DNA from 3 places in the Fictibacillus sp. 26RED30 genome. Region 1 is predicted to be linked to each of the others. Evidence: riboswitches for the same ligand, from Rfam matches in the RefSeq annotation. Region 1 holds a riboswitch; each other region holds the start of a gene.
The links. A riboswitch is a leader RNA that binds a small molecule or an ion and turns the genes downstream of it on or off. The one in region 1 is predicted to bind thiamine pyrophosphate.
Positions count from the first base shown of each region.

Region 2: another riboswitch for thiamine pyrophosphate. It lies ahead of thiD (bifunctional hydroxymethylpyrimidine kinase/phosphomethylpyrimidine kinase); the one in region 1 lies ahead of thiT (energy-coupled thiamine transporter ThiT).
Region 3: another riboswitch for thiamine pyrophosphate. It lies ahead of tenI (thiazole tautomerase TenI); the one in region 1 lies ahead of thiT (energy-coupled thiamine transporter ThiT).

Region 1 covers NZ_JACZDV010000001.1:1,855,830-1,863,705, reverse strand. The annotation lists gene rlmN (23S rRNA (adenine(2503)-C(2))-methyltransferase RlmN) at 1-426, shown strand, start outside; gene IHV11_RS09500 (Stp1/IreP family PP2C-type Ser/Thr phosphatase) at 338-1,192, shown strand; gene pknB (Stk1 family PASTA domain-containing Ser/Thr kinase) at 1,189-3,222, shown strand; gene rsgA (ribosome small subunit-dependent GTPase A) at 3,225-4,115, shown strand; gene rpe (ribulose-phosphate 3-epimerase) at 4,115-4,762, shown strand; TPP riboswitch at 4,784-4,890, shown strand; gene thiT (energy-coupled thiamine transporter ThiT) at 4,982-5,551, shown strand; gene IHV11_RS09475 (thiamine diphosphokinase) at 5,548-6,192, shown strand; gene spoVM (stage V sporulation protein SpoVM) at 6,297-6,377, shown strand; gene rpmB (50S ribosomal protein L28) at 6,572-6,760, opposite strand; gene IHV11_RS09460 (Asp23/Gls24 family envelope stress response protein) at 6,995-7,357, shown strand; gene IHV11_RS09455 (DAK2 domain-containing protein) at 7,373-7,876, shown strand, end outside.
Region 2 covers NZ_JACZDV010000001.1:2,222,645-2,230,520, reverse strand. The annotation lists gene IHV11_RS11380 (YecA family protein) at 1-547, opposite strand, end outside; gene IHV11_RS11375 (DUF4349 domain-containing protein) at 742-1,647, shown strand; gene IHV11_RS11370 (IDEAL domain-containing protein) at 1,779-2,009, opposite strand; TPP riboswitch at 2,377-2,482, shown strand; gene thiD (bifunctional hydroxymethylpyrimidine kinase/phosphomethylpyrimidine kinase) at 2,581-3,393, shown strand; gene thiM (hydroxyethylthiazole kinase) at 3,380-4,282, shown strand; gene thiE (thiamine phosphate synthase) at 4,279-4,956, shown strand; gene thiW (energy coupling factor transporter S component ThiW) at 4,959-5,471, shown strand; gene IHV11_RS11345 (hypothetical protein) at 5,540-5,779, shown strand; gene IHV11_RS11340 (winged helix-turn-helix domain-containing protein) at 5,977-6,561, shown strand; gene IHV11_RS11335 (hypothetical protein) at 6,558-6,767, shown strand; gene clpP (ATP-dependent Clp endopeptidase proteolytic subunit ClpP) at 6,783-7,364, shown strand; gene IHV11_RS11325 (MFS transporter) at 7,618-7,876, shown strand, end outside.
Region 3 covers NZ_JACZDV010000002.1:310,973-318,848, forward strand. The annotation lists gene IHV11_RS14260 (thiazole synthase) at 1-627, opposite strand, end outside; gene thiS (sulfur carrier protein ThiS) at 632-826, opposite strand; gene IHV11_RS14270 (FAD-dependent oxidoreductase) at 832-1,722, opposite strand; gene IHV11_RS21400 (FAD-dependent oxidoreductase) at 1,610-1,873, opposite strand; gene tenI (thiazole tautomerase TenI) at 1,857-2,477, opposite strand; TPP riboswitch at 2,547-2,653, opposite strand; gene IHV11_RS14285 (Ig-like domain-containing protein) at 2,767-5,091, opposite strand; gene IHV11_RS14290 (YjiH family protein) at 5,259-6,557, opposite strand; gene IHV11_RS14295 (hypothetical protein) at 6,760-7,029, shown strand; gene IHV11_RS14300 (alpha-amylase family glycosyl hydrolase) at 7,119-7,876, opposite strand, start outside.

The DNA of each region.
Region 1 (7,876 bases):
GGCATGCAGATCAATTTTGCAATCTCCCTGCATGCGGCGAACACAGAGACGAGAAGCCGATTGATGCCAGTAAACAGAATGTATCCGTTAAACGAATTGATGGATTCTATTCGTTATTACATTAAAAAGACGGGACGCCGTGTGACGTTTGAATATGGTTTGTTCGGTAAAGTTAACGATTCCGTAGAACACGCGAACGAGCTAGCAGACTTAATCAAAGATATTAAGTGTCACGTAAATCTTATCCCAGTAAACTATGTACCAGAAAGAGACTATGTCCGAACACCGAAAACACAAATTTTCAAGTTCTTAGAGACGTTAACCTCCAGAGGCATTAATGCCACCATCAGAAGAGAACAAGGACATGACATTGATGCTGCATGCGGTCAGCTGCGTGCGAAGGAACGTAAAGAAGAGACGAGGTGACGGGAAGATGCAAATTGCCTTTCAAACAGACGTTGGAATGGTAAGGAAGCATAATGAAGACAGCGGGGAAGTGTTCACAAAGGGTGAACACTTTCTTGCAGTTATCGCAGATGGAATGGGTGGACATAAAGCAGGAGATATCGCTAGCCAAGAAGCCCTTAAAGTGATGAAAGATGCATGGTCTCAATTTGAAGAAAACATGGAAAACGTAAAAGACTGGATCCAGAACGTTTTAAAAGATACGAATAAACATATCTTTGATTTTTCTCAGGAGAATCCTGAAACTAGAGGTATGGGAACTACGGTTGTGGCTGCTTTAGGTACGAATAAAGAAATTACAGTCGCACATATCGGTGACAGCCGATGTTATCTGTATTCGAATGGGGAACTGAAAAGAGTAACGGATGATCATTCACTAGTCCAAGAACTAGTGAAATCTGGTCAGATTACAGAGGATGAGGCAGAGATTCATCCAAGAAGAAACATGATCATGAAAGCTGTCGGTACTGATGAAACCGTAGAAGCTGAGTTTAATACGATCACTTGGCACAACGGTGACTATCTTTTGCTTTGTTCGGACGGTCTATCAGATAAAGTATCTTCTAAACGTCTTCAAGAAGTGTTTGAAGATCAAATGGAATCCGTTACCGAGAAGGTAGAACGATTGATCACTTGGGCAAAAGATGCCGGTGGAGAAGATAACATTACTGCTATCCTTATACAGAACAGTGCTGACACAGAAACAAAAGGGGAAGCAATAACATGATAGGAAAAAGAGTCAGTGGCCGCTACAAGCTTTTAGAAGTTATCGGTGACGGCGGAATGGCCATCGTTTATAGAGCAAAAGATTTAATATTAGATAGAGATGTAGCAGTAAAGGTTCTACGATCTGAGTTTAATAAGGACGAAGATTTCATCAGACGATTTAAAAGAGAAGCTGAATCAGCAACGAGTCTTAACCATCCGAACATTGTGAGTATCTATGATGTTGGAGAAGATGAAGAGATCTATTTTATCGTGATGGAATATGTGCAGGGAAAAACACTAAAGCAATACATAAAAGAACATGGCAAGATCTCGGTAGAAGAATCTCTGCATATTATGAAGCAGATCGTTTCAGGTATGGCGGTCGCTCATGATCATGGAATCATTCATCGCGATATTAAACCGCATAATATATTAATTACTGATAACGGTACAGCAAAGTTAACAGACTTTGGAATTGCGCTCGCTATTACTTCAGCAACGATCACGCATACAAACTCTATTCTTGGATCTGTTCACTACTTTTCGCCTGAACAAGCAAGAGGCGGTATCGCGAACGCAAAATCTGATATCTATTCTTTCGGAGCAGTACTCTATGAAATGGTTACAGGAAGAGTTCCGTTCGTTGGAGATTCGCCGGTGTCGGTTGCTTTAAAACATCTCCAAGAAAACGTGATCGAACCACGAAGATTGAATCCTGAAATCCCACAGAGTGTGGAGAATATTGTTTTAAAGTCGTTGGCGAAAAATCCTTTAAGAAGATATGACAGTGCTGATGAACTGTTGAGGGATATGAGTTCAGCGTTAGATCCAGACCGTATGTATGAACAAAAGTGGAACGAAGAAAACGAGGAAGATGAGAAAACAAAGTACATTCCTCCTATAGTCGTGCCACCAATCGAAACACCTGTGAAGAAAGCAGAAGAAGAAAGAGAAAAAGAAAAAGAGAAAAAGCCCGAAAAACCTAAGAAGAAAAGAAACTGGTGGCTTATTTTACTTATATCACTTCTTTTGTTAGGCGGTGCGGGAATAGCTGCTTTCACGATGATGCCTTCTATCTTTTATGTTGAAGAAGTCAGTGTTCCAGATGTAGCGGGAGAAGAATATGTAGATGCTTTTGATAGCTTGAGAGCCGAAGGGCTTGAAGTGAAACGGCAGGAAGTATTTGATCCCGAGATTGAAGAAGGTCTTGTAGTAAGGCAAGATCCATCTCCAGGAACAAAAGTGAAACAGCAAGCAATCGTTACGTTATTCGTATCAAAAGGACCTGAAAAGGAAAATATGCCTGATCTAGAAGGCTATAATATAGAAGATGCGAAAGAACGTTTGAAAGAAGATGGCTTCTCACAGATCAATATCGACTATGAAGAATCAGACACAGAGCCAGAAGGTACTGTGCTCGAACAAAGTCCTGATCGTGATGAAAAAGTAACACCTGCAGAAACTGAAGTTACACTAACAGTTAGTTCTGGAACACCAACCGTTCAAGTTGAAAACTTAATAGGTGCGACAGAACAAGATGTAAATACGTTTGCTAAGAATGCTGGTCTTACCGTTGAATTTTCAAAAGAGTTTTCTGATACGGTCGAAAAAGGAAGAGTGATCTCACAAGAGCCATCTCCTTTTACGCAAGTAGAAAAAGGAGCAACGATCTCTGTCGTTCTTTCTGATGGCCCAGAAGAGTCAGAAGAGCCTCCTGCTGAAGAGGAACCACCCGCCGAAGACCGTACAGTGACAAAGGATATCGAAGTTAAGCTAGATAAGAAGAACAGAAGAGAACCAGTTACAGTAAGGATTGTATATTCCGATAAAAACGCTTCAAATGAAGTTTTTGTTGAAGAACAGATTACAGACAAAAAGAAATATCAGCTGCCTCTGACGATCGCTGAGGGAGGTTCTGCTTCTTACGTTGTATATATCAACGGAAAAGAAGAGGAATCGGAGACGATAAACTATGATGATGCTAAAAGTGCTAACGCAAGAATGAGTAATGATAATAATGATGATGAGGAAGGGGACGATGGTGATTAAGCATGCCTGAAGGAAGAATTGTTAAAGCGCTCGCTGGTTTTTATTACGTTAAGGAAAATGGTAAGGCTGAAGTTTTCCAATGCAGAGGAAGAGGTAATTTTCGCAAAAAGAAAGTAAATCCATTGGTAGGGGACTGGGTAGAATACGAGTCAAGCAACATTACAGATGGATACATTCTTGATGTGAAGGAACGCAAAAACGAGCTAGTTCGTCCTCCTATCGCGAACGTGGATCAAGCCATTCTAGTTTTTTCAGCTACAGAACCAGATTTTAGCACGCTTTTATTAGACCGCTTCCTTGTTCATATTGAAGCGAACGATATCTTACCTGTTATTTGTATCTCAAAAATGGATCTTATACAGAAACCTGAAGAGATCGAGGAAATCAACCATTATATAGAGGCGTACAAAACATTAGGTTACGAAGTCATTCCAACTTCGACGAAAACAGATGATAGTCTTGAAATGTTCTATCCACTTTTCAAAGATAAAGTTACCGTGTTTGCAGGGCAGTCTGGAGTTGGTAAATCTTCCCTTTTGAATGCGATCAATCCAGAGCTTATGCTTGAGACAAATGAGATTTCAAGCCATTTAGGCCGAGGGAAGCACACGACTCGTCATGTGGAACTCATTCTCTTTGGTAATGGCTTAGTTGCTGACACGCCTGGGTTCAGCTCGCTAGATTTCTTAAATATTGAAGCGGAAGACTTATCGATGTACTTCCCAGAAATGGACGAGCTTCGGGGCGATTGCAAATTTAGAGGGTGCTCACATACGTCTGAACCGAAATGTGCAGTTAAAAAAGGGGTAGAGGACGGAGTCGTTCCAAAGTTCCGCTACGACCATTACGTAAGTTTTTTACAAGAAATTAAAGATCAAAAACGGAGGTACTGATGATTAAAATAGCTCCATCTATTCTGTCGGCTGACTTCTCAAGGTTAGGCGATGATATAAAAGCTGTAGAAGAAGCGGGTGCTGATTATATTCATGTTGATGTGATGGATGGCCATTTCGTACCAAACATCACGATTGGACCACTTGTTGTTCAAGCGATCCGACCTGTTACAAAACTTCCGTTAGATGTACATCTCATGATTGAAAATCCAGATCGATACATTGAAGAGTTTGCAAAAGCAGGTGCTGATATTATTTCTGTGCATGTTGAAGCATCACCTCATCTACATCGAACGGTTCAACTTATTAAACAACAAGGTGTAAAAGCGGGTGTGGTGATTAATCCAGCAACACCAGTCGATTCTATCAAACACATAATACAAGATGTTGACCTTGTATTGCTAATGACTGTTAATCCTGGTTTTGGTGGACAAGCGTTCATAGAGAGCGTAGTGCCCAAGATCAAAGAAGTGTCCGATCTCGTACAAACACAAGGATTGAACGTTGAGATTGAAGTTGATGGCGGCGTAAATCCAGAAACAGCTCGTCTTTGTGTGGAAGCTGGTGCGAATGTATTAGTTGCTGGTTCTGCCATTTATGGGAAGAAAGATTTAAAGGATGCAATAAAAGCCATTCGTGGTGTATAATTGATTAAAGAAAATTAAATAAGCAACCACAGGGGGAGTCCTTTAAAGGGCTGAGAGGGGAGTGTTCTCCCGACCCTTTGAACCTGAAGCTGGATCATACCTGCGTAGGGATGTGGAGTCGTATGACTTTTTGAATGTATATCTAAAAAGCAACCGAGCTCACATGCCGGTTGCTTTTTTTGTTTTTCTTTTAGCATAGAAAATAGGGGGTTATCATGTATGAAAACAAACAACATATCATTATTAACAGAAATCGCTATCATGTCTGCTTTATCATTGATTTTAGGTTTAATTAAATTTGCTGGTCCTTGGCCACAAGGTGGTTCTGTTTCGTTAGAGATGGTTCCAATCTTTTTAATGGCTTTTAGAAGAGGGCTAAAGGCAGGGGTGCTTACAGGCTTAGCTGTAGGACTGCTTCAGCTTCTTGTGAATCCTTACGTTATTCATCCAGCACAGATGATCTTAGACTATCCGTTAGCGTTCGCTCTAGCGGGCGTTGCGGGGGCATTTGCACCGTCTATCACTCAAGGTGCCAGCAGGAGAACGTTCTTGATGGTTATAGGAATTTTCGTAGGTTGCTTGTTAAGAACGATCTCACATGTATTATCAGGGGTTATATTCTTTAGTGATCTAGCAGAAGAGATGAACATATGGCTCTATTCGTTCTTATACAACGGGTCGTTCATGGTCGTTATTTTCGGGATTACTGCTCTAGTCGTTATACTACTAACAAACACAGCTCCTAAACTACTGCACGCTGCTCATAACGGTCGCCATCAAGCAGCATGAAGATAAGCATAGTTGCAGGAGGTCCGGAGCATTTGATTCCTGATTTGAAGCCATATGATCTATCATCGGATCATATTTGGATCGGTGTCGATAGAGGAACCCTCTTTTTATTGAGAAATGATATCTTTCCACTGTATGCATTTGGTGATTTCGATTCTGTTTCAGATGATGAGAGAAGAAGTATAATGAACTCTTCGATAAAAGTGAATCAATACCGATCAGAAAAAGATTCCACTGACATGGAGATCGCATTAGAGTGGGCGTTGAAACAGAATCCAGAACAAATACTCATATTCGGTGCGACTGGTGGAAGGTTAGATCACGAACTGATGAACATCCAACTTTTATTTAAAAGTCGGAACAATCATGCAGATGTAAGGATTAAGGATACAAGGAATGAGATCTCACTTCATCTACCTGGATGTTATGAAATTGAGCAAGATCACAGATACTCATATATCTCATTTCTAGCTCAAAGTGAAGCAGTAACAGGCATCACCTTAGAGGGATTTAAATACCCGTTAGACCAAGCTAAACTTCAGGCTGGTTCATCGTTATGTGTTTCCAATGAGCTTGTAAATAAAAGTGGTACTTATTCTTTTGACTCCGGCATAATATTGATGGTAAAGAGCCGTGATTAAAAAATCACGGAATACAGGCCCCAAAGCACCTTTTTATAAAAAGGGGAATAAAGTATTTATTGTTTAGCTCTTATCATTTTTTATGGGCCTGGAGGAGGGGTAAGATGAAATTTTATACCATTAAACTTCCTAAATTTTTGGGAGGCTTCGTACGTGCCGTCTTAGGTTCTTTCAAAAAAGGATAACAAACAAAAAAAGCGCCTGTGCGCTTTTTTTGTTTGTTTTTTATGAGTGGTTCTATGAAAGTAGTTGCTTTCCGCTCCAGATTGGATGATTTACTGTCCAGTTTAAAGAAAATACTGTCCGCTTGAATCTATTTTGGTCATCAAAGAGCTTTTTGGGCAAAGAAAAAAACAGCAGCGGTTGCTGCTGTTTTTATTTATACACGTTCAACTTTGCCAGATTTAAGGGCACGAGCAGATACGTATACGCGTTTAGGCTTTCCGTCCACAAGAATACGAACCTTTTGGACGTTAGCTCCCCAGCTTTTCTTTGATTTGTTCATTGCGTGAGAACGCTTGTTACCAGTTTTAGGTCCTTTTCCAGTAATAAAACATTTACGAGCCATGTAGGTGAACCTCCTTTACAGCAAAAAAGCTTTGCATCAATTCAATCGTATGTTAAATACTAAATAATATTAGCATGACTTCAGTAGCAATGCAACATATTCGTAAAAGGTTTTCAAGTAAATTTCCTTGACAATACTATTTACATAGTGTGAAATGTAGTAGTCCTTTCAAAATAGGCTGATGTATAGTAAAATATTTGTTAGCCATTTAACAAATTAAAGGGGGATATAAGCATGTCCATTGAAATGAAAACAACCTATGGTCAAATTGATATTTCTAATGAAGTAATTGCCACTATAGCCGGTGGAGCAGCAATTGATTGTTACGGAATTGTTGGCATGGCATCAAGGAAGCAATTAAAGGATGGAATAACTGAACTTTTAGGACGTGAAAATTTCTCCCGAGGGATCGTTGTTCGACAAGAAGAGGATGAAGTACATATTGACATGTACATCATCGTTAGTTATGGAACAAAGATTTCTGAAGTGGCTCATAACGTTCAGAACAAAGTGAAATATACCCTGGATCAAATGCTTGGTTTGGCGGTTGACTCAGTCAATATCTACGTTCAGGGTGTCAGGGTGACAACCCCTTAGTTAGGAGGAAGTTTTGTGTCTTTAAAAGTATTAGATGGAAAAAAGTTTTCAAAAATGGTACTCGAGGGTGCTTCAAACTTAACACGGAATGCAGCAATGGTCGACGCACTTAATGTTTTCCCTGTACCAGATGGCGATACAGGAACGAACATGAACTTAACGATTACTTCTGGTGCAAAAGAAGTAGAAAAAAACACGTCTAGTCAAATTGGCGCTGTTGCCAGTGCTTTTGCTAAAGGCTTATTAATGGGAGCGCGTGGAAACTCTGGTGTTATTCTTTCACAGTTGTTTAGAGGATTCTCTAAATCAATCGAAGGAAAAGAGACGATTAACGCTGCTGAATTTGCCAATGCATTTGATAAAGGTGTAGAAACTGCTTATAAAGCAGTTATGAAACCAGTAGAAGGTACGATTTTAACTGTAGCTAAAGACGCTGCAAAAAAAGCAGTTAAAGAAGCTAAAAAATCAGACGATATTCTATACATTATGAAAGAGCTTGTTAAAGAATCGAAAGCTTCC
Region 2 (7,876 bases), 370 kb from region 1:
TCGGCATTTCTACATATCCAACGTAAAACTCATGGTTGATTCCGTTTGAAACGAGTGTTCCAAGTAGTGCACTTTCTGTTTTTGGCTTTTCAGCAGCATTGATCGTGACATCATACACCGCCTCTGTCCAAATATCCTGAACGGTAAAGATGAATCCTGTCTTTTGCTCTAAAACTTTATATAGTGAAGGTGCAGCAGTTGTCCAGCCAGCTAGAATTTCAGCTACTTCTGGTTTAACAGAACTTTTCACTTTTTCTACATAAAGTTGAACAGGGGTCTTGTTTTCCTTAATCTCGGAGCAAAAGATCTCCCAACAAACGGCAATGTTTGCGTATGTTTGTTCTTGCTCTTTAGCAACAGGGTATTTTTTCACATACTTAGAAGTACGTGCAGCTAAATCCTGCTGATAGTTCTCTAGAGCATATTTGATGAGTCCTTCTTGATGAAAGGATACTTCACGTGTTTGCTCTTCTTTATGTAAGCAACATTTTTTATATTTTTTTCCGCTGCCACAATAGCACGGATCATTTCTTCCTATCATTGACATGCTATTCCTCCAGTAAACCACTTACTTATCCTGTACATACTAGCATAAATCGGTTTTTTTTCAAACTACAAATCATCAGACACTATTTTATCACAAAAATGTCTCGGAAAAAATCATTCAATAGGTTGGTTTTTTTGGGAACTGAAACCTTTTTCTTGTAGAGAGCGTCTAAGCGAGAAAGGGGGAATTACGATATGTGGAAGAGATGGAAAATGTGGGTATTCATAACTGTGTTTTTGTTGAGTGCATGCAGCAGCGATAGCAGTTCAAAGAGTGATAAAGCAATAGACCGAGATAGTGGCAGCAAGTCTGAAGCAAACATGGATACCTCTACAGAAGAAAGTCAGAGTTCTGAATCTGAAAAAGGAAAAGATGAGCAACAAATGAAGAACCAAAGAAAAGTGATCTATCACGCTGATCTTGAGATTACAGTAGATAGATTACAAACCTCTATGGAAGCCGTTCGGAAAAAGTTAGAGACAATGGACGGATATATGGTTGAGTCGAACACGAGTACAGGAGAGAAAGATTATGAATCTGGTGTGATGGTTGTTCGTGTACCGATGAAAAATTTTCGTCCTTTCTTAGACGAGGTTCGAGGTTTGAGTAAGGGGACTCCAAACGAAAATATTCGTGGAGAAGATGTTACGGAAGAATACGTTGATCTATCTTCACGGTTAAAAGCCAAACAACAAGTAAGAGAGCGGCTTGAAGCATTCATGAAGAATGCTCAGAAAACAGAAGATTTGTTGAAGATATCGGGTGATCTGGCTGCTGTTCAAGAAGAGATCGAACAGGTAGAGGGTCGTTTGAATTTTTTACAAAACCAAAGTGATTATTCAACTGTTACGATACAATTTGAAGTGAAAAATTTAAATGCGAAAGCACTTGAAACAGAAGGTTTAAATACGTGGGCAAAAACAAAGGTCCTATTTATGGATACAGTTAACTTTTTAATGTCTGCTATTTCGTTTGTTGTAGTAAGTTTATTGGGTCTTGCGCCGATCTGGGTGATCGTAGTCATTGTGATTTATATGTGGTGGTTGAAACGGAAAAAAGAGCAAAAGAAAAAGCCGGAATCACCGACAACTTTGACTTAAAAAATAGGTTTTAACCTGTCAGTAACGGGGACGTCAGAAACACCCTCTGCAGCACGGATGATTCCACCGTTTGCTGAAAGGGTGTTTTGGCTTTTACGGCACCTTTTTAGAGAGTGTGCCGCCCAAAAGCACTAACTGAGAAACGCTTTGTACTCTGCGCTCAATTTCATGAATCGTTCTTTATCTTTTGTATCCAAGGCATTGTCAATTTCTCTTTCATAATATTCTCTGTAATAATTGTGAAGGGCCTCATCCAGTACCATTTGGGCAATAAGGCTGAAGGCAAATGGGTCTCTTTTTTGTTGTTTGTACTGCACCATTTCATTTTGGTTCTTGTTAAAAGAAGCATTTTTGTCTTTCATCCTGTTTCCCTCCTTAAATTATCTCCCTATCCAATTAACCTTTTATGTTTCTAGGTTTCTACTAGTATACTGAGCAAGATGCCTAATGACAACCATTTTGTTTGAAAATTCAGAAAAAATTTCTTTATTGCTTCTAAAGTACCTTTCTTTCACCACCTTCTGGGAAAAATGTTAATGAATTGTAATTTTTATTTCTGGTAAAAACTATTTGTTACGAATGTTTTATTTCTATGTTTTTTATGTTGTAATTCTGTGTTAGTTATTATTTCCCCGTATTTCAAGAGGGTTAAACTTTTTGAAACCGATAACCTAAAAAATATTGACATTATTGTTTATGTATGAGTAGGATTGTGTTAACTCAATATTGTTATTTCGCTAGGGGTGCTTATTCTAAGCTGAGAGAAGGTTATGACTTTCGACCCTTTGAACCTGATCCAGTTCATACTGGCGTAGGGAAGCGGCGTGGATAAACTATCGTTTCCTTTATGATTTGAAAATTTAAGCCACCCGCTAAATAAGCGGGTGGCTTTTTTGCATAGACAACTAGGAGGTAGAAGTTATGGCACATTTGATAAAAGTTAGTAAAGCCCTCACGATCGCAGGATCAGACAGTGGCGGGGGAGCAGGCATTCAGGCTGATTTAAAAACGTTTCAAGAATTAGGTGTGTACGGTATGTCGGTTCTTACTGCAGTTACTGCTCAGAACACAACAGGTGTCCAAGGGATATTTCCAGTCGCAATAGAGGGATTAGAAGCTCAGTTGAAGTCAATAGGGACTGATCTGACGCCGGATGCCATTAAGACAGGAATGCTTTTTTCAGGTGAGTATATCGAGAGAACAGCATATATGATAAGGGAATTTCAATGGGAGAACGTAGTCGTTGACCCAGTCATGATCGCAAAAGGAGGCGCAACGCTGTTAGGTGAAGAAGCACTTCATGCGATGAAAACATGCATGCTTCCACTCGCAAAAATCATCACACCTAACATTCCAGAAGCAGAAGCATTAACAGGGATAAAGATAGACTGCATTGAAGCTAGAATTGAGGCGGCAAGAGTTTTATTTGACGCTGGTGCTGATCATGTTGTTGTTAAAGGTGGACACTTTGGAGATGGTGAATTTGTATCAGATCTTGTCTTTAATGGCATTGAAATGATCGAACTTGTAGAGAAGCGGATTCAAACAAAAAATACACACGGAACAGGGTGTACGTTCTCAGCGGCTATAGCAGCTGAGCTTGCCTCTGGCAAGAAAGCAGAGAATGCGATAGTGTGTGCAAAAAAATATATACAAACCGCTATCGAACATGGAATTGATGTTGGTTCAGGTCATGGACCGGTCAATCATTTCGCTTATAGGAGGGTTACACATGAACAATACTAGAATACAAGAATGGAAAACGTTCGTATCACAGATCAGAGAAGAAAAGCCGCTCGTTCATCATATAACGAATAACGTAACCATGAACTTTCTAGCTAATGGTGTCCTCTCAGCAGGAGGAAGTCCAATGATGGTGCATGACGCATGTGAAGTAGAAGAAGCAGTAAGTGTGGCCGATGCTTTAGTACTAAACATCGGTACTTTAGATGAAGCATCAGCGAAATCTATGATACTCGCTCTACGAAGAGCAATGCATGCAGAAGTGCCAGTAGTCCTCGATCCAGTGGGGATAGGATTATCATCATTCAGGCAAGAGCTTGTAAGGAAGTTATTGTTTGAATATTCAGAATTGAAGGGGGTCAGACCCCAAACAATTCTGACAATTTGCGGTAATGCTGCTGAGATGCAGTTTTTGGCTGAAGGCGCATGGGAAGGCAGAGGAGTAGATGGTGATCTAGCTAACTCAGAAGAGGATCTCATCAAGCTTGCTAGAGCTGCTGCGAAGCAAACAGGCTGTCTTATCGCCATGACTGGAACTAAAGATGTTATTTCAGATGGTGAAAGAGCAATCGTACTTTCTCATGGAGATCCGATGCTCTCCTATGTCACCGGGACAGGATGCTTTGCTACATCAATGGTAGCTCTCTATCAGGGAAATCGGAAAAAAGAAGTTACAAAAGCTAAAGTTGACCTTCCGATACTAGAACGAACAGCACTTGCGCTATTGATGCTCACTAAGGCGGCTGAAGAGGCTGTGAAAACGGCCAAAGGCCCTGGAAGCTTTCAGCAAAACCTTCTCGATCAGCTCTATAGTTTAGAATCTACTCATGAGATATTTCACGGATCCATCCACTGGCAAGATCACGTGTTGAAGGAGGGAGCGAACCGATGAAAACTCAAGCAAAGACACGTTTACAACAAGATCTATCACTCTATTATGTAGCAGGGACGAAGAACTGCTGTTCACCAGAAGATTTTTATCGTATTCTTGTGCAAGCGATTCAAGGTGGAATTACCACGTTTCAGTTTCGTGAAAAAGGTGTTAACTGCTTGAGTGGTAAGAAACAGTTAGAAATGGCAAAGCGTGCAAAGGAAATATGCCACAAACATGATGTGCTATTTATCGTGAATGACGACCTAGATTTGATGAAAGCTGTTGATGCGGATGGACTTCATGTTGGTCAAACAGATGGTAATCTGGCGTATATTCGTAAAGAAACAGAAGGTAAACTTTTAGGTGTGTCAGCTCACACACTTGCTGAGGCGAAGGATGCCATCGAACATGGAGCCGATTATATTGGTGCTGGCCCGATCTATCAGACGAGTACAAAACCTGATGCGAAGAAACCTGTAGGCGTTGATCTAATCGCAGAACTTCGCAGCAATCAAGTGAACATTCCGCTTGTTGGTATCGGCGGGATTACGCTGCAAAACGCGAGTGAAGTCATTAAGGCAGGTGCGGATGGTGTAGCTCTAATCTCAGAAATAAGTGGTGCAGTTGATCCTTCTTCCGCTTCAAGCAACCTGCTTTTTGCTATTCAAACAGCGAAAAGAGAAGTGAAGTGAAGATATCTGTTCAAAAACTTACTGTAATGGCTATGTTAGTCGCGATCGGGACGATCTGTTCACATTTGTTATATATTCCTGCTGGAGTAGCAAAAGCGTTTCCCGTTCAGCATGCGATCAACGTGATGGCTGGTGTGATGCTCGGACCCATTCCGGCGGTAATCGTCGCATTCAGTATCGGTTTGCTTCGTAACTTAATTGGAATCGGCTCTCTGCTTGCTTTTCCGGGGGGAATGATCGGTGCATTTTTGGCCGGTTACCTTTATAAAAAAGGAAAAAAATACACGTTCGCAGTAATAGGGGAATGGGTTGGAACTGGAATTATAGGAGCTGTTATAGCAGTGCCGGTTGCTACTGTTTTCTTAGGATCAAAAACGGGTGCATTCTTTTTTGTCACTCCTTTTTTGGTTAGCTCCATCATTGGTGGAGTGATCGGGTTGCTAATTTTCCGTCTTCTTTTTAAAAATGCAGCGGCAAAAAACTGGCTAGGATCGAATGAAGAAAAAGCTCTATGAAGTTATGCACCGGATAGGCTCACATACCGTACAATGTGTACTATCAACCTGAATAGGGGGAAGATCGGATGAAAAAACGTCCAAAACCCTGGGTGTATACAGAGATGGTTCTTATGTTTTTTGGACTGCTTTTAGCTATTTATAACGGTAAGACTTGGGAAAATCCCACTGTATTATTTTCAATCTTGATGGTGATCTTTATCTTTCGTGCAGTTGAGCGAAAAATTTTTAATCAAAAAACTGAGTTTTGGTTGAACACAGGAATGGCCACGGTCTTTTTCATTCTTGGAATCGTACCGTTTGTATAAAAAGGATAATGTATAGAAAGCAGGCTGAAATGAAAATCAGTCTGTTTTCTTTATTTTTAGGCAAACGTATATTTTTTTCAAATCTTTGACAAAATGATACTGAACGTAATAAAATAATTTTACGTAAAGAAATATTTTTATGTAACGAACATATATTATTGTGAAGTGAGGTGATGAGAGTGAAGAGGAATCAAAGAATGCCAGAGACGTTTATTGTCACAGAACCGGAACAAGCAGCTGCACTATTGCATCCTGTAAGATCTGAGCTCATAAGTTTGTTAAAAGAGCCGCGTTCTGCGACAGAGCTATCAAAAAGAATGAACGATTCCGCTCAAAAGATTAATTATCATCTTAAAGCACTTGAAAAAGTGGGCCTTGTGGTTCGCGCAGGCACAAGGAATGTTAGGAACCTTGTAGAAGTTCTATATGTAAGTGCCGGCCGTTCTTTTTTATTGTCAGATTCATTAGGTCTCTCTTCTGATACGATAAAAAAACTCCAAGATCAAACCGCTCTTGCTCATGTGTTATCCCTTACAGAGAAGATGAAGCGGGATGCCATTTCTTTAATGGAGCAATCGGAGGAAGAAGAGATACCAAGCGCAGTAGTAGAAATGGAACTAGCACTTTCTACCATGGAACACCGCAATGCATTTTTACAGGAATATGCAGATATGCTCACCACTCTCATACAAAAACACCACAGACCAAACGAAGAGAACGCAAAAGTGTATCACGTTTCAATGGCGATGTATCCAAAACCTGAAGGAGGCGGCACAACGTGAATAAGAAGAGCAAAGGTACTGTTATCCCGATCAATTCTGAAGTGGCAAATGAGGGTGCGAACATCATTCCTATGAAAACGGAAGTACAGGTGAAAGAAACAGAAACGGTGCAGGAGCCGGCTAAGATCATTTTTATCACGTCAGGATTTGGTAAAATACATGTTTCACCAAAAACAAATACAAACCCAATGGCAATTGCAGCCTAACTAGGAGGAAAACAGATGAATTTAATCCCTATGGTAGTAGAGTCGACAAATCGTGGAGAGCGATCTTATGATATTTATTCGCGTTTATTAAAAGACAGAATTATTATGCTAGGAAGTGCGATCGATGATAACGTGGCAAATTCTATCGTTGCTCAATTGCTCTTCTTAGCTGCTGAAGATCCGGATAAAGATATCTCCATCTACATCAACTCACCAGGAGGTTCTGTTACAGCAGGTCTCGCAATCTACGACACGATGCAGTTCATCAAACCAGATGTTTCAACGATCTGTATCGGGATGGCGGCGTCAATGGGAGCTGTACTCATGGTAGCTGGTGCAAAAGGAAAACGCTACGCGCTTCCGAACGCAGAAGTGATGATACACCAGCCATTAGGCGGAACACAAGGGCAGGCATCCGATATGGCAATTCACGCGAAGCGCATCCTGCAGACTCGTGAGTTGTTGAATAAGATCATCTCTGACCGTTCGGGTCAACCGATCGAGAAGGTAGAAAAAGACACTGACCGTGATTATTTCATGTCTGCAGAAGAAGCATTGAAATACGGGATCATTGATAAAGTGATCGAGAAGATCTAAGAGATAGAAGAGAGATAAGTGCATGGTAGCCAGTCGTGATCAACGACTGGCTTTCTTATGTACTGATGGGGTCAGTCCCCAAACAATTTATTTCCCGTCTTGGTTTAAGATTTTCTCTACGGGTGTTTGTTTCATTTTGAACTTCAGATGCATGCCATTTCGTTCTGATCAGGCTGAATATGGTAATCTAATGTAAGTTGCATTGTTCAACAGTATATGAGTTTGCAAAGATAAACGAAAGAAGGAATGAAGCATGTCAGCTACCACAGGCAAGTCAACAGATACTTCTAACCAACAAAAAACGATCTATTCTATTCTTTTTGCGATAAGTTTTGTGCATTTATTAAATGACTCTATGCAGGCGGTTATTCCAGCCATCTTTCCAATTTTAGAGAAATCAATGAATCTTTCATTTACTCAGCTTGGTTGGATTGCTTTTACTTTAAACATCACGTCTTCTATCATGCAGCCAGTGATTGGTTGGTATACGGATAGAACGACATCACCTTATA
Region 3 (7,876 bases), on a different contig from region 1:
TGCAACGGCTGTGTTTAACAGCACACCGTCTGCTCCGAGTTCCATCGCGATCATCGCGTCACTCGCACTGCCGATACCGGCATCAACAATAACCGGAACCTTCGTTTGCTCGATAATAAATTTTAAGTAGAGCGGGTTAATGATTCCTTGCCCGGAACCGATTGGAGAAGCGGCAGGCATGATTGCATGTGAACCGAGTTCTTCTAATCGTCTAGCAAGGACCACATCATCTGACGTATAAGGAAGCACGATGAACCCTTCTTTTAATAGCTCTTCTGTTGCTTTTAACGTTTCCACTGGATCCGGCAGCAGCGTTTTATCGCATCCGATGACTTCTACTTTTACCATATCACATAATCCCGATGCTTTCGCCAGTTTTGCAATGCGTACCGCTTCTGCTGCCGTTTTCGCACCTGCTGTGTTCGGTAACAATGTGTATTTTTTCAGATCAAGCATCTCTAAAAAGTTTGGCTGGCTTTCTTCAAAGATGTTCATCCTACGAACCGCAAACGTCAAAATCTCTGAACCAGAAGCTTCTACCGCTTCTTTTTGTGTTTTAAAGTCCGGGTATTTGCCTGTACCTAAAAGTAATCGAGATGAAAAGGAATAGTGTCCAATGTTTAACATACAATCAACCTCCGCCAACAAATCGAACAAGTTCGATCTTGTCGTTTTCTTTTATTTGAGTTTCACTTTGTTTTTGATTATTGATGATCTCTTCGTTCACTTCTGCAATCACAACTTGGTCATGTAAGTTAAGGTGCTTCAGCAGATCTGTGATCGACTGCAAAGTGTCTGGCACCATGACCGTTTCTCCATTTATCATAAGTTTCACGAATGATATACCTCGCTTTCAATATGGTCGGCAATCCTTTTTCCAGTTATAGCAGAAAGCAGAATGCCATTTCGATAGTGCCCCGTTGCAAGAATGAGCCCCTCTTTATGTGGAGAAGGACCGATATAGGGTTGACCGGATAGCGTTTGGGGCCTGATGCCTCCCCATGCTTTTTCAAAAACAGCACCACTTAGTTCAGGAACGATTTGTTTTGCCTTCTCCATCAATTCAAATAGACCTGAAAATGTAACCTCTTCATTAAAGACGTGTGGTGTACTTGTCGCGCCAACAAAAATTCGATCTTCTCGCTTTGGAACGAGGTAACAGTTTTTGTATTTTACAGTACCTGTGAGTAGTGGAAGCTTCGTTTTAAAGGAAAGACATTCCCCTTTTACTGGCACCATTTTTAGTGAAGGCTCTATATCCGAGCTCCACACCCCACAAGCTACTATGATGGAATCAGCATGAAACGTTTCCTTCGTTGTTACGACACCTGTCACCCTGTTGCCAGTTTGGAGAAGCTGAACCACACTGGTATGCTCTCTAACTTCGGCACCGAGAATTTTTGCGGACTGATATAGGGCACGAATAAGCTTAACAGGTGACACTTGAGCATCTTTTTCAAAATAGAGAGCTCCCTTTACAAGTGGCGACAACGCAGGTTCTTTCCTAAGCAGGTCGTGTGCCGGGAGCCAGAAAACTGCTTCACCTTGATCTCGACGCTTGGTCGCTTCTCTTTTTAAATCAACCGCTTCTTCCTCTGTAAACGCGAGTTCATAAATCCCCTTCTGGATCGAAAAGCTCCTGTGATAAAGGGGTAAAAGAGTCCCGACTTTCTTTTGCGAGCCGATAGAGTGGATGATCGGTCTCAAACTCCATCTCTGCACCGAGCATGCCGGCTGCTGCACTCGACGCCTTACTTCCTACTGTTTCTTTTTCAAGAAGCAGCACACGTTTGTTTCGTTTACAAAGCTCATAGGCGATGGAACAGCCGATCACGCCGCCTCCAATAATGATGGCATCATACGTTGTGCGCATCCCACACCTCCAGTTGTTGTTTGTACAGCTTCACCGCTTGTAGTGGTGATTTTGCTTCTAAAATGCCTGACATCACGGCGATTCCAGATGCACCTGTTCCGATGACATTCCGTACGTTTTCTGGTGTAATGCCTCCGATCGCGATGACCGGAATTGTGATTTGATCTACCACACGTTGGAGCTGATCTAACCCTCTTGGCTCCGCATCACGTTTGGAAGAAGTCTTAAAAATATGACCATACATGATGAAGTCGGCGCCGTTTTGTTCAGCATCCTGTGCTTCTGAAACAGAATGGACTGAGCAGCCGAGCATCATTTCAGGCAGAGCTCTTCGCACTTGTGACACATCTAAACTGTGGTGTGTCAGCTGAACACCTTTTACACCTGTACAAAGCGCTACATCCACTCGATCATTTGCGATGATTTTAGAGGGAGGCACTCCAGCTTTCTGCAGAAGATGGATAAGATGACTGAGTTCTTTCGCAGACTTTGTTTTTTCTCGTACATGCAGCGCCGTGATGTACGGATGAATGAGTTTCGCTATCCTAACCAACTCTTCATCACTTTGCCTTCCCGTAGTAATTACATGAAGCTGTTTTTCCATAATAAAAAACCACCTCCTTTATGCAGCAAAGAGGTGGTTTCACAGTTTTTAATATTTATAGCGAAGTATCTGATCCACACACCACTTCCCTACGCTGGTTCTAACCAAATCAGGTTCCAAGGGTCTTAAAGTTCACTTTAATCTCAGCCTTAACAAAGGCACCCCTAGTGGTAATGACTATTTAGTTTTCTATACTACTATTCTATCGATAAAGGGCTTTCATCACAACCCGTTGGAGAAAATAGGTACAAAAAACCAGCCAAAGTATGATACTCTGACTGGTGTTTATCTATTTTCTAGCTTCCTTTATATAAACCTCTACCCTATCACTTTTGTTTTCAGCAGCATCCGCTGCATTTAAAAACAAAATGGCATGATTTTTTTGTTTGATAAACTTAACCACAAAGCTTCCCTTTTCATCTGCTTTAGAGGAACCAATCACATTTCCGACTTTATCAGTAACTGTAACTGTTGATTGCGGTTCTGCCATACCTGCAATCGTTTCCTTTGTCACTTTAACAACGGTTGGAGCTTTAGGCGCTGTTTTATCTAAAACTGTAATTGTAATAGCATCTGACTCGTTGCCCGCTGCATCAGCAGAGCTTACTGTTAATAATGTGCCCACTTTTTGTGATGGGATTTCAACGGTAAAGGTACCATCTTTGGTCGCCTTGCCTTTTGCCAAAAACTCTCCATCTGCTAAAACAGTGATTGTTGAAAGCGGCTCCGCATTGCCCGTTATTATAGCAGTATTATCGCTAACTTCATTAACAAAAGGGATGCTTGGAGCAATCTTATCGTTGTTTACAAAAAGCTTACCAAATTCAGCTGGATAGTCATCACTACTGTATGAATAATTCGCTTCGTTTCCAGCTAAATCTATAACTCTTATATGTTTCACAAGCCAATCTCCATACTCAGCATCATTAGGTATTGGTATTGAGATGTGCATCAATCCGCTTTCATCCAAATAATCAGAGCTTCCTTTTAACATATGAGTACCACTTGGACTCACTAATTCAACTTCAATATAAGCTGGTACGGTTTGAGAATCTTCAGCGTAAATTGTTAGTTTTGCTTCTTCGTTACCTTTTACTTCTGGTGTTTGGAAAATTACTTTATTAATTGTTGGAGGTGTAAAATCAAATTCCGTGTTTTCTACAGAAAACGTATCAAATGTATTTGGATAGTTTTCTGCTGAATACCTATTATCTAAAACATTACCTGCAAAGTCTTTAGCGATAATTTTAGAAACTCTCCATTCACCTGGTTCAGTGTAAGGCGGAATTGTAAACTCTCCTATAAAGATGCCTTCATCGTTAGGAAAAAGGGCTGTGCTCGTTTCTCCTTTACCGGTAGGGCTCGTCATGTAAATCTCAATACTTTCGATACCACTGTTATCGTCACTTGCCGCAACTCTTACTGTATTTGAATCTTCAGTAACCATTGAATCTTTTTCAAATGTTACACTTTCAATCATTGGTGCATTCACATCGTCGTTCTCGTTTATAACCAAAAATGTATCAAATCCAACTGGATACTCTTCTTCATAATACTGATGATCAACATTTCCTGCATTGTCCTGTGTGTATACATTCCAAACTTTAAACGTTGAATCTTTCATATAAGATGGAACAACAAAATTGGCTGACCATGAACCCTCTTCATCTGGATAGATTCCATCTATATAAAGTCGTTGTCCCATCTCATTTCTCATTTCTACTGAAAGAAAGTTGATTCCAGAGATGTCGTCTTCTGCTACAAGCTGAATGGTATTATCTTTGCCTGCTTCTACGCTTTCATTTACAAATTGAATGCTTGATACCGTTGGTGCTGTATTGTCAGGATTGTCGTTCATCACTTGAATAGTGTCAAAGAATGCTGGGTACTCACCCATATAATCGTCCCAACTATACTGATTGCCTGCTGCATCACCAGCATTTACCCAATCCACTCTCCATTCACCAGGGTCTGTAAATTGCGGAACCCACCACGTGGCTTCAAACGTTCCATCTTCTGTTTTTATAAAATCAGTTACGTGATTATTTCCGCGTCCAGTTGTATTATAAAGCCCAAGAGTTATCCACTCTACTCCTGAATCATCAATTGCTGTTACAGTAACCTTTGTAAAATCACCGGCTTGCACTTGTTCTTTTTCAAACGTAATCGCATCCACAGTTGGTGCTGTTACATCTACTTCTTGCACTTCATTTAATATAGTAAAGTCGTAATCTTCAGGTTGCTCAATTTGTTCACGTTTAAACGTACTACTGTTATAGCTGTCATCGTATAGATAAATACTTTGAAGTTGCCACGTACCAACTTCTTCTAAAGAAGTAGCTGTAAACTGTCCTTTCCAATGGTTTGGACCTGATAATTCAATTACATGCTCTTCTCCCTGCGGAGACAGATACGTGAGACGCGCTTCCAGCATAAAATAGGCAGAATCAGGTGCATAAAGATCAAACCAAACCTGTTCGTTTATTTTTGCTTGTTGCGGACTTACTGATAAACTCTCATACCTCGGAAAGTCATCGTTTGCAAAACTAGTAAAAGGAAAAATGCTAAACACCAAAACTGCCATTAAAAATAATGAACCTAATTTCCTTTTCAACTCTTTCTTCTCCCCATTCCATTCATATCACTGCTTCATTATCATACAATAACAACTGGAAAAATAAAGATATATTTTGATAATTTCAGAAAATAGTTCTTGATTACTAAATAACATAAAAAAGGTGCTGCTGAAACACTTCAGCAGCACTCTTACGAATCTATCTTTTATAGAAGCAGATAAGCCAGTGGAGTCGCTAGGATTAACGCTAGCACCGTACGCTGGAACCAGATCAGCACAAGCTTCGGCACACTCACCGGAATTTCTGTAGACAACACACATGGAATACTCGCTGAGAAGAACAAGATAGAAGCTACAGAAACTACACCGATTACAAATTTCGTGACAAGTGCCGCTTCCGCTACTAAGAGTGCTGGCAGGAACATCTCAGCAACACCGATGGAAGCCGCTTTTGCAGCAAGCATGGCATCCGGAAGCTGCAGCGCCCATGTGATCGGATAGAAAACGTAGCCCAGCCAATCAAAGACAGGCGTGTATTCTGCCAACAAAAGGGCGATTAAACCGACACTCATAATGGAAGGCAATATACTCATCGCCATTAGAAAGCCATCTCTGAAATTAGACCAAATATTTGTAAAAAATGCAGGAGCATTCTGAGATGAATCCATCGCGTTTCTCCAAGCCGTTTGCAAGTATTTCTCATTCACCTCTTCTTCCGGCTGACCTTCCCCACCTGAATACGTATCATCCATTCTGCTTAACGGACGAATTCTCACTGTGATGGCCGTTACTAAGAAAGTGACCACAAGCGTCGTCCAGAAGTAGGTGTTCCACATCTCCATCAAACCTAGCGTTTTCGCCACAATGATCATGAACGTTGCAGAAACGGTAGAGAAGCCTGTTGCAATGATAGCTGCTTCTTTCACCGTATACTTTCCTTCTTTAAACACGCGATTTGTGATGAGTAGACCAATTGAGTAGCTTCCAACAAATGAAGCGACGGCGTCGACCGCTGATCGGCCCGGCGTTTTCCAAATAGGTCTCATGATCTTTTGCACAAGAACCCCTATGAATTCCATCAGACCATATCCCACAATAAAGGCTAGGAATACAGCGCCGAGTGGAACGAGCAACCCAACAGGGATCACGAGTTTCTCAAATAAGAACGGTCCCATGTTCGGATCGCTTAACCAGCTCGGACCCCATTCAAAATAAAGAAGGACAGCTGCAACGAGTCCTACAACTTTTAACAAAGAGAACGTAGTTGTAACTCGGTCTTTGTTCCACGTTTTTTTGTAGAACGGATAAACAGCACCGAGCAATATGACGAGCAATGCATAAAGCGGCACTGCTTCACCCGCCGTATCCCTTACCCACGTTACAAGGTGATCGAGTGGGATCGACGACTTTCCTTTCACTGTGATCGGAATGAAGAACATGAAAATACCAACTGCACTGAACAAAAGAAATTTTAACGAATGAGACCAAGAACCCGCAGTTTTCATTACTTCCAACTCCCTTTCCGCTTGATAAGCCTGCACTTGTCAGGCTCTCTCTACATCTTATCGGGACAAAGTTCGAAATATGACGAGTCGTGCTTGTACAATTTTTATAGGTTATCTTCCCTTTTTGTGTCTTTATATGTCTGATGACAACGTGTCTAGGGAATAACAGTTACATAATCAAAAGAACAGGAGTGTTTTGTGCATGAAGTATTTTATCAATGTGAACAAAAGTGTAGAAGAAGAGTATGGAAAGATGTTTGTATATGATCCTGAACACAACAAGGAGAACGAAGACGAGCTGGAAGTGTTGAACAACTTGGACGAACAGGATCAGGGTAAGCCTTATATTTTTCCGAAAAGCTTCTTGTTAGAAGTTGCGGCTGAGGATTACGAGAGATATGCGGAGGCGAAGAGAAGTAATCAAGATGTAGAACGTGTGACTGAAAACATTTTAGAGAAGTACCGGAATTAGATATTTTATAAACGAGTACTCCGTATGGAAATACTCGTTTTTTTATGAAAAAAGATGCCGCTTCTCAAGAGAAGCAGCATCCTACCAAACTAATTCTTATTAATTGTCATCACGATATCCTTCGTGTTCTTTGCAATCGCGCCGCCGTCATTTTTGAAAATAGTCGTTTTATTCTCTTCTGACGGTTCGATATGGATGTTCAGCTTGTTCTCTCCTGCACTTAAATTCACCGTGTGTGAGAACGTCATGTCATCGTTGATCGTAACCGGCTGACCGTTGATCGTCATTACCCCTTCTTTGATGGCATTTCCTTTTAGGGTGATCGTGTCAGATGTTACAGTCTGGCCATCTGTATGAGAGGTCACAACAACCGGCATGTCGATCCATCGTAAAATCTTATCTTGAACGACCATCGCATTGCCGCCTTGGTTCGTGACAACAAAACTCAAGTCTGTTCCTGTTGCACCGTATCCGTAATAACTTACATCATCATCGTTCGGATTACCCGGTGTATGGTCAGCAAGTCCTTCTTGATCCCAAGAGCTGTTCTTGGCGTATTTGTAGGTAATGACTTCACCTTCTTGCGCTTCAAACGTATATTCATAATCGTTCGTTACCGCGCCGCCACGCGTCATCTTCCACGCACCCGTGTTCCAACCGTTCTTGCTACCTGGCATCGTAATATCCACGCCTTGTGGTGTATAAGCTGGTGCGTTTACTTTCATTGTTACTTTTACCATTACAAGATCTGGTGTAACTTGAACGGCGTTCGACTTCACGCTGTTACCGGCTTTATCGAAGATGTGCACTTCGTAACTGTAGACCTTTCCGTTCGTCACGTTCAAAT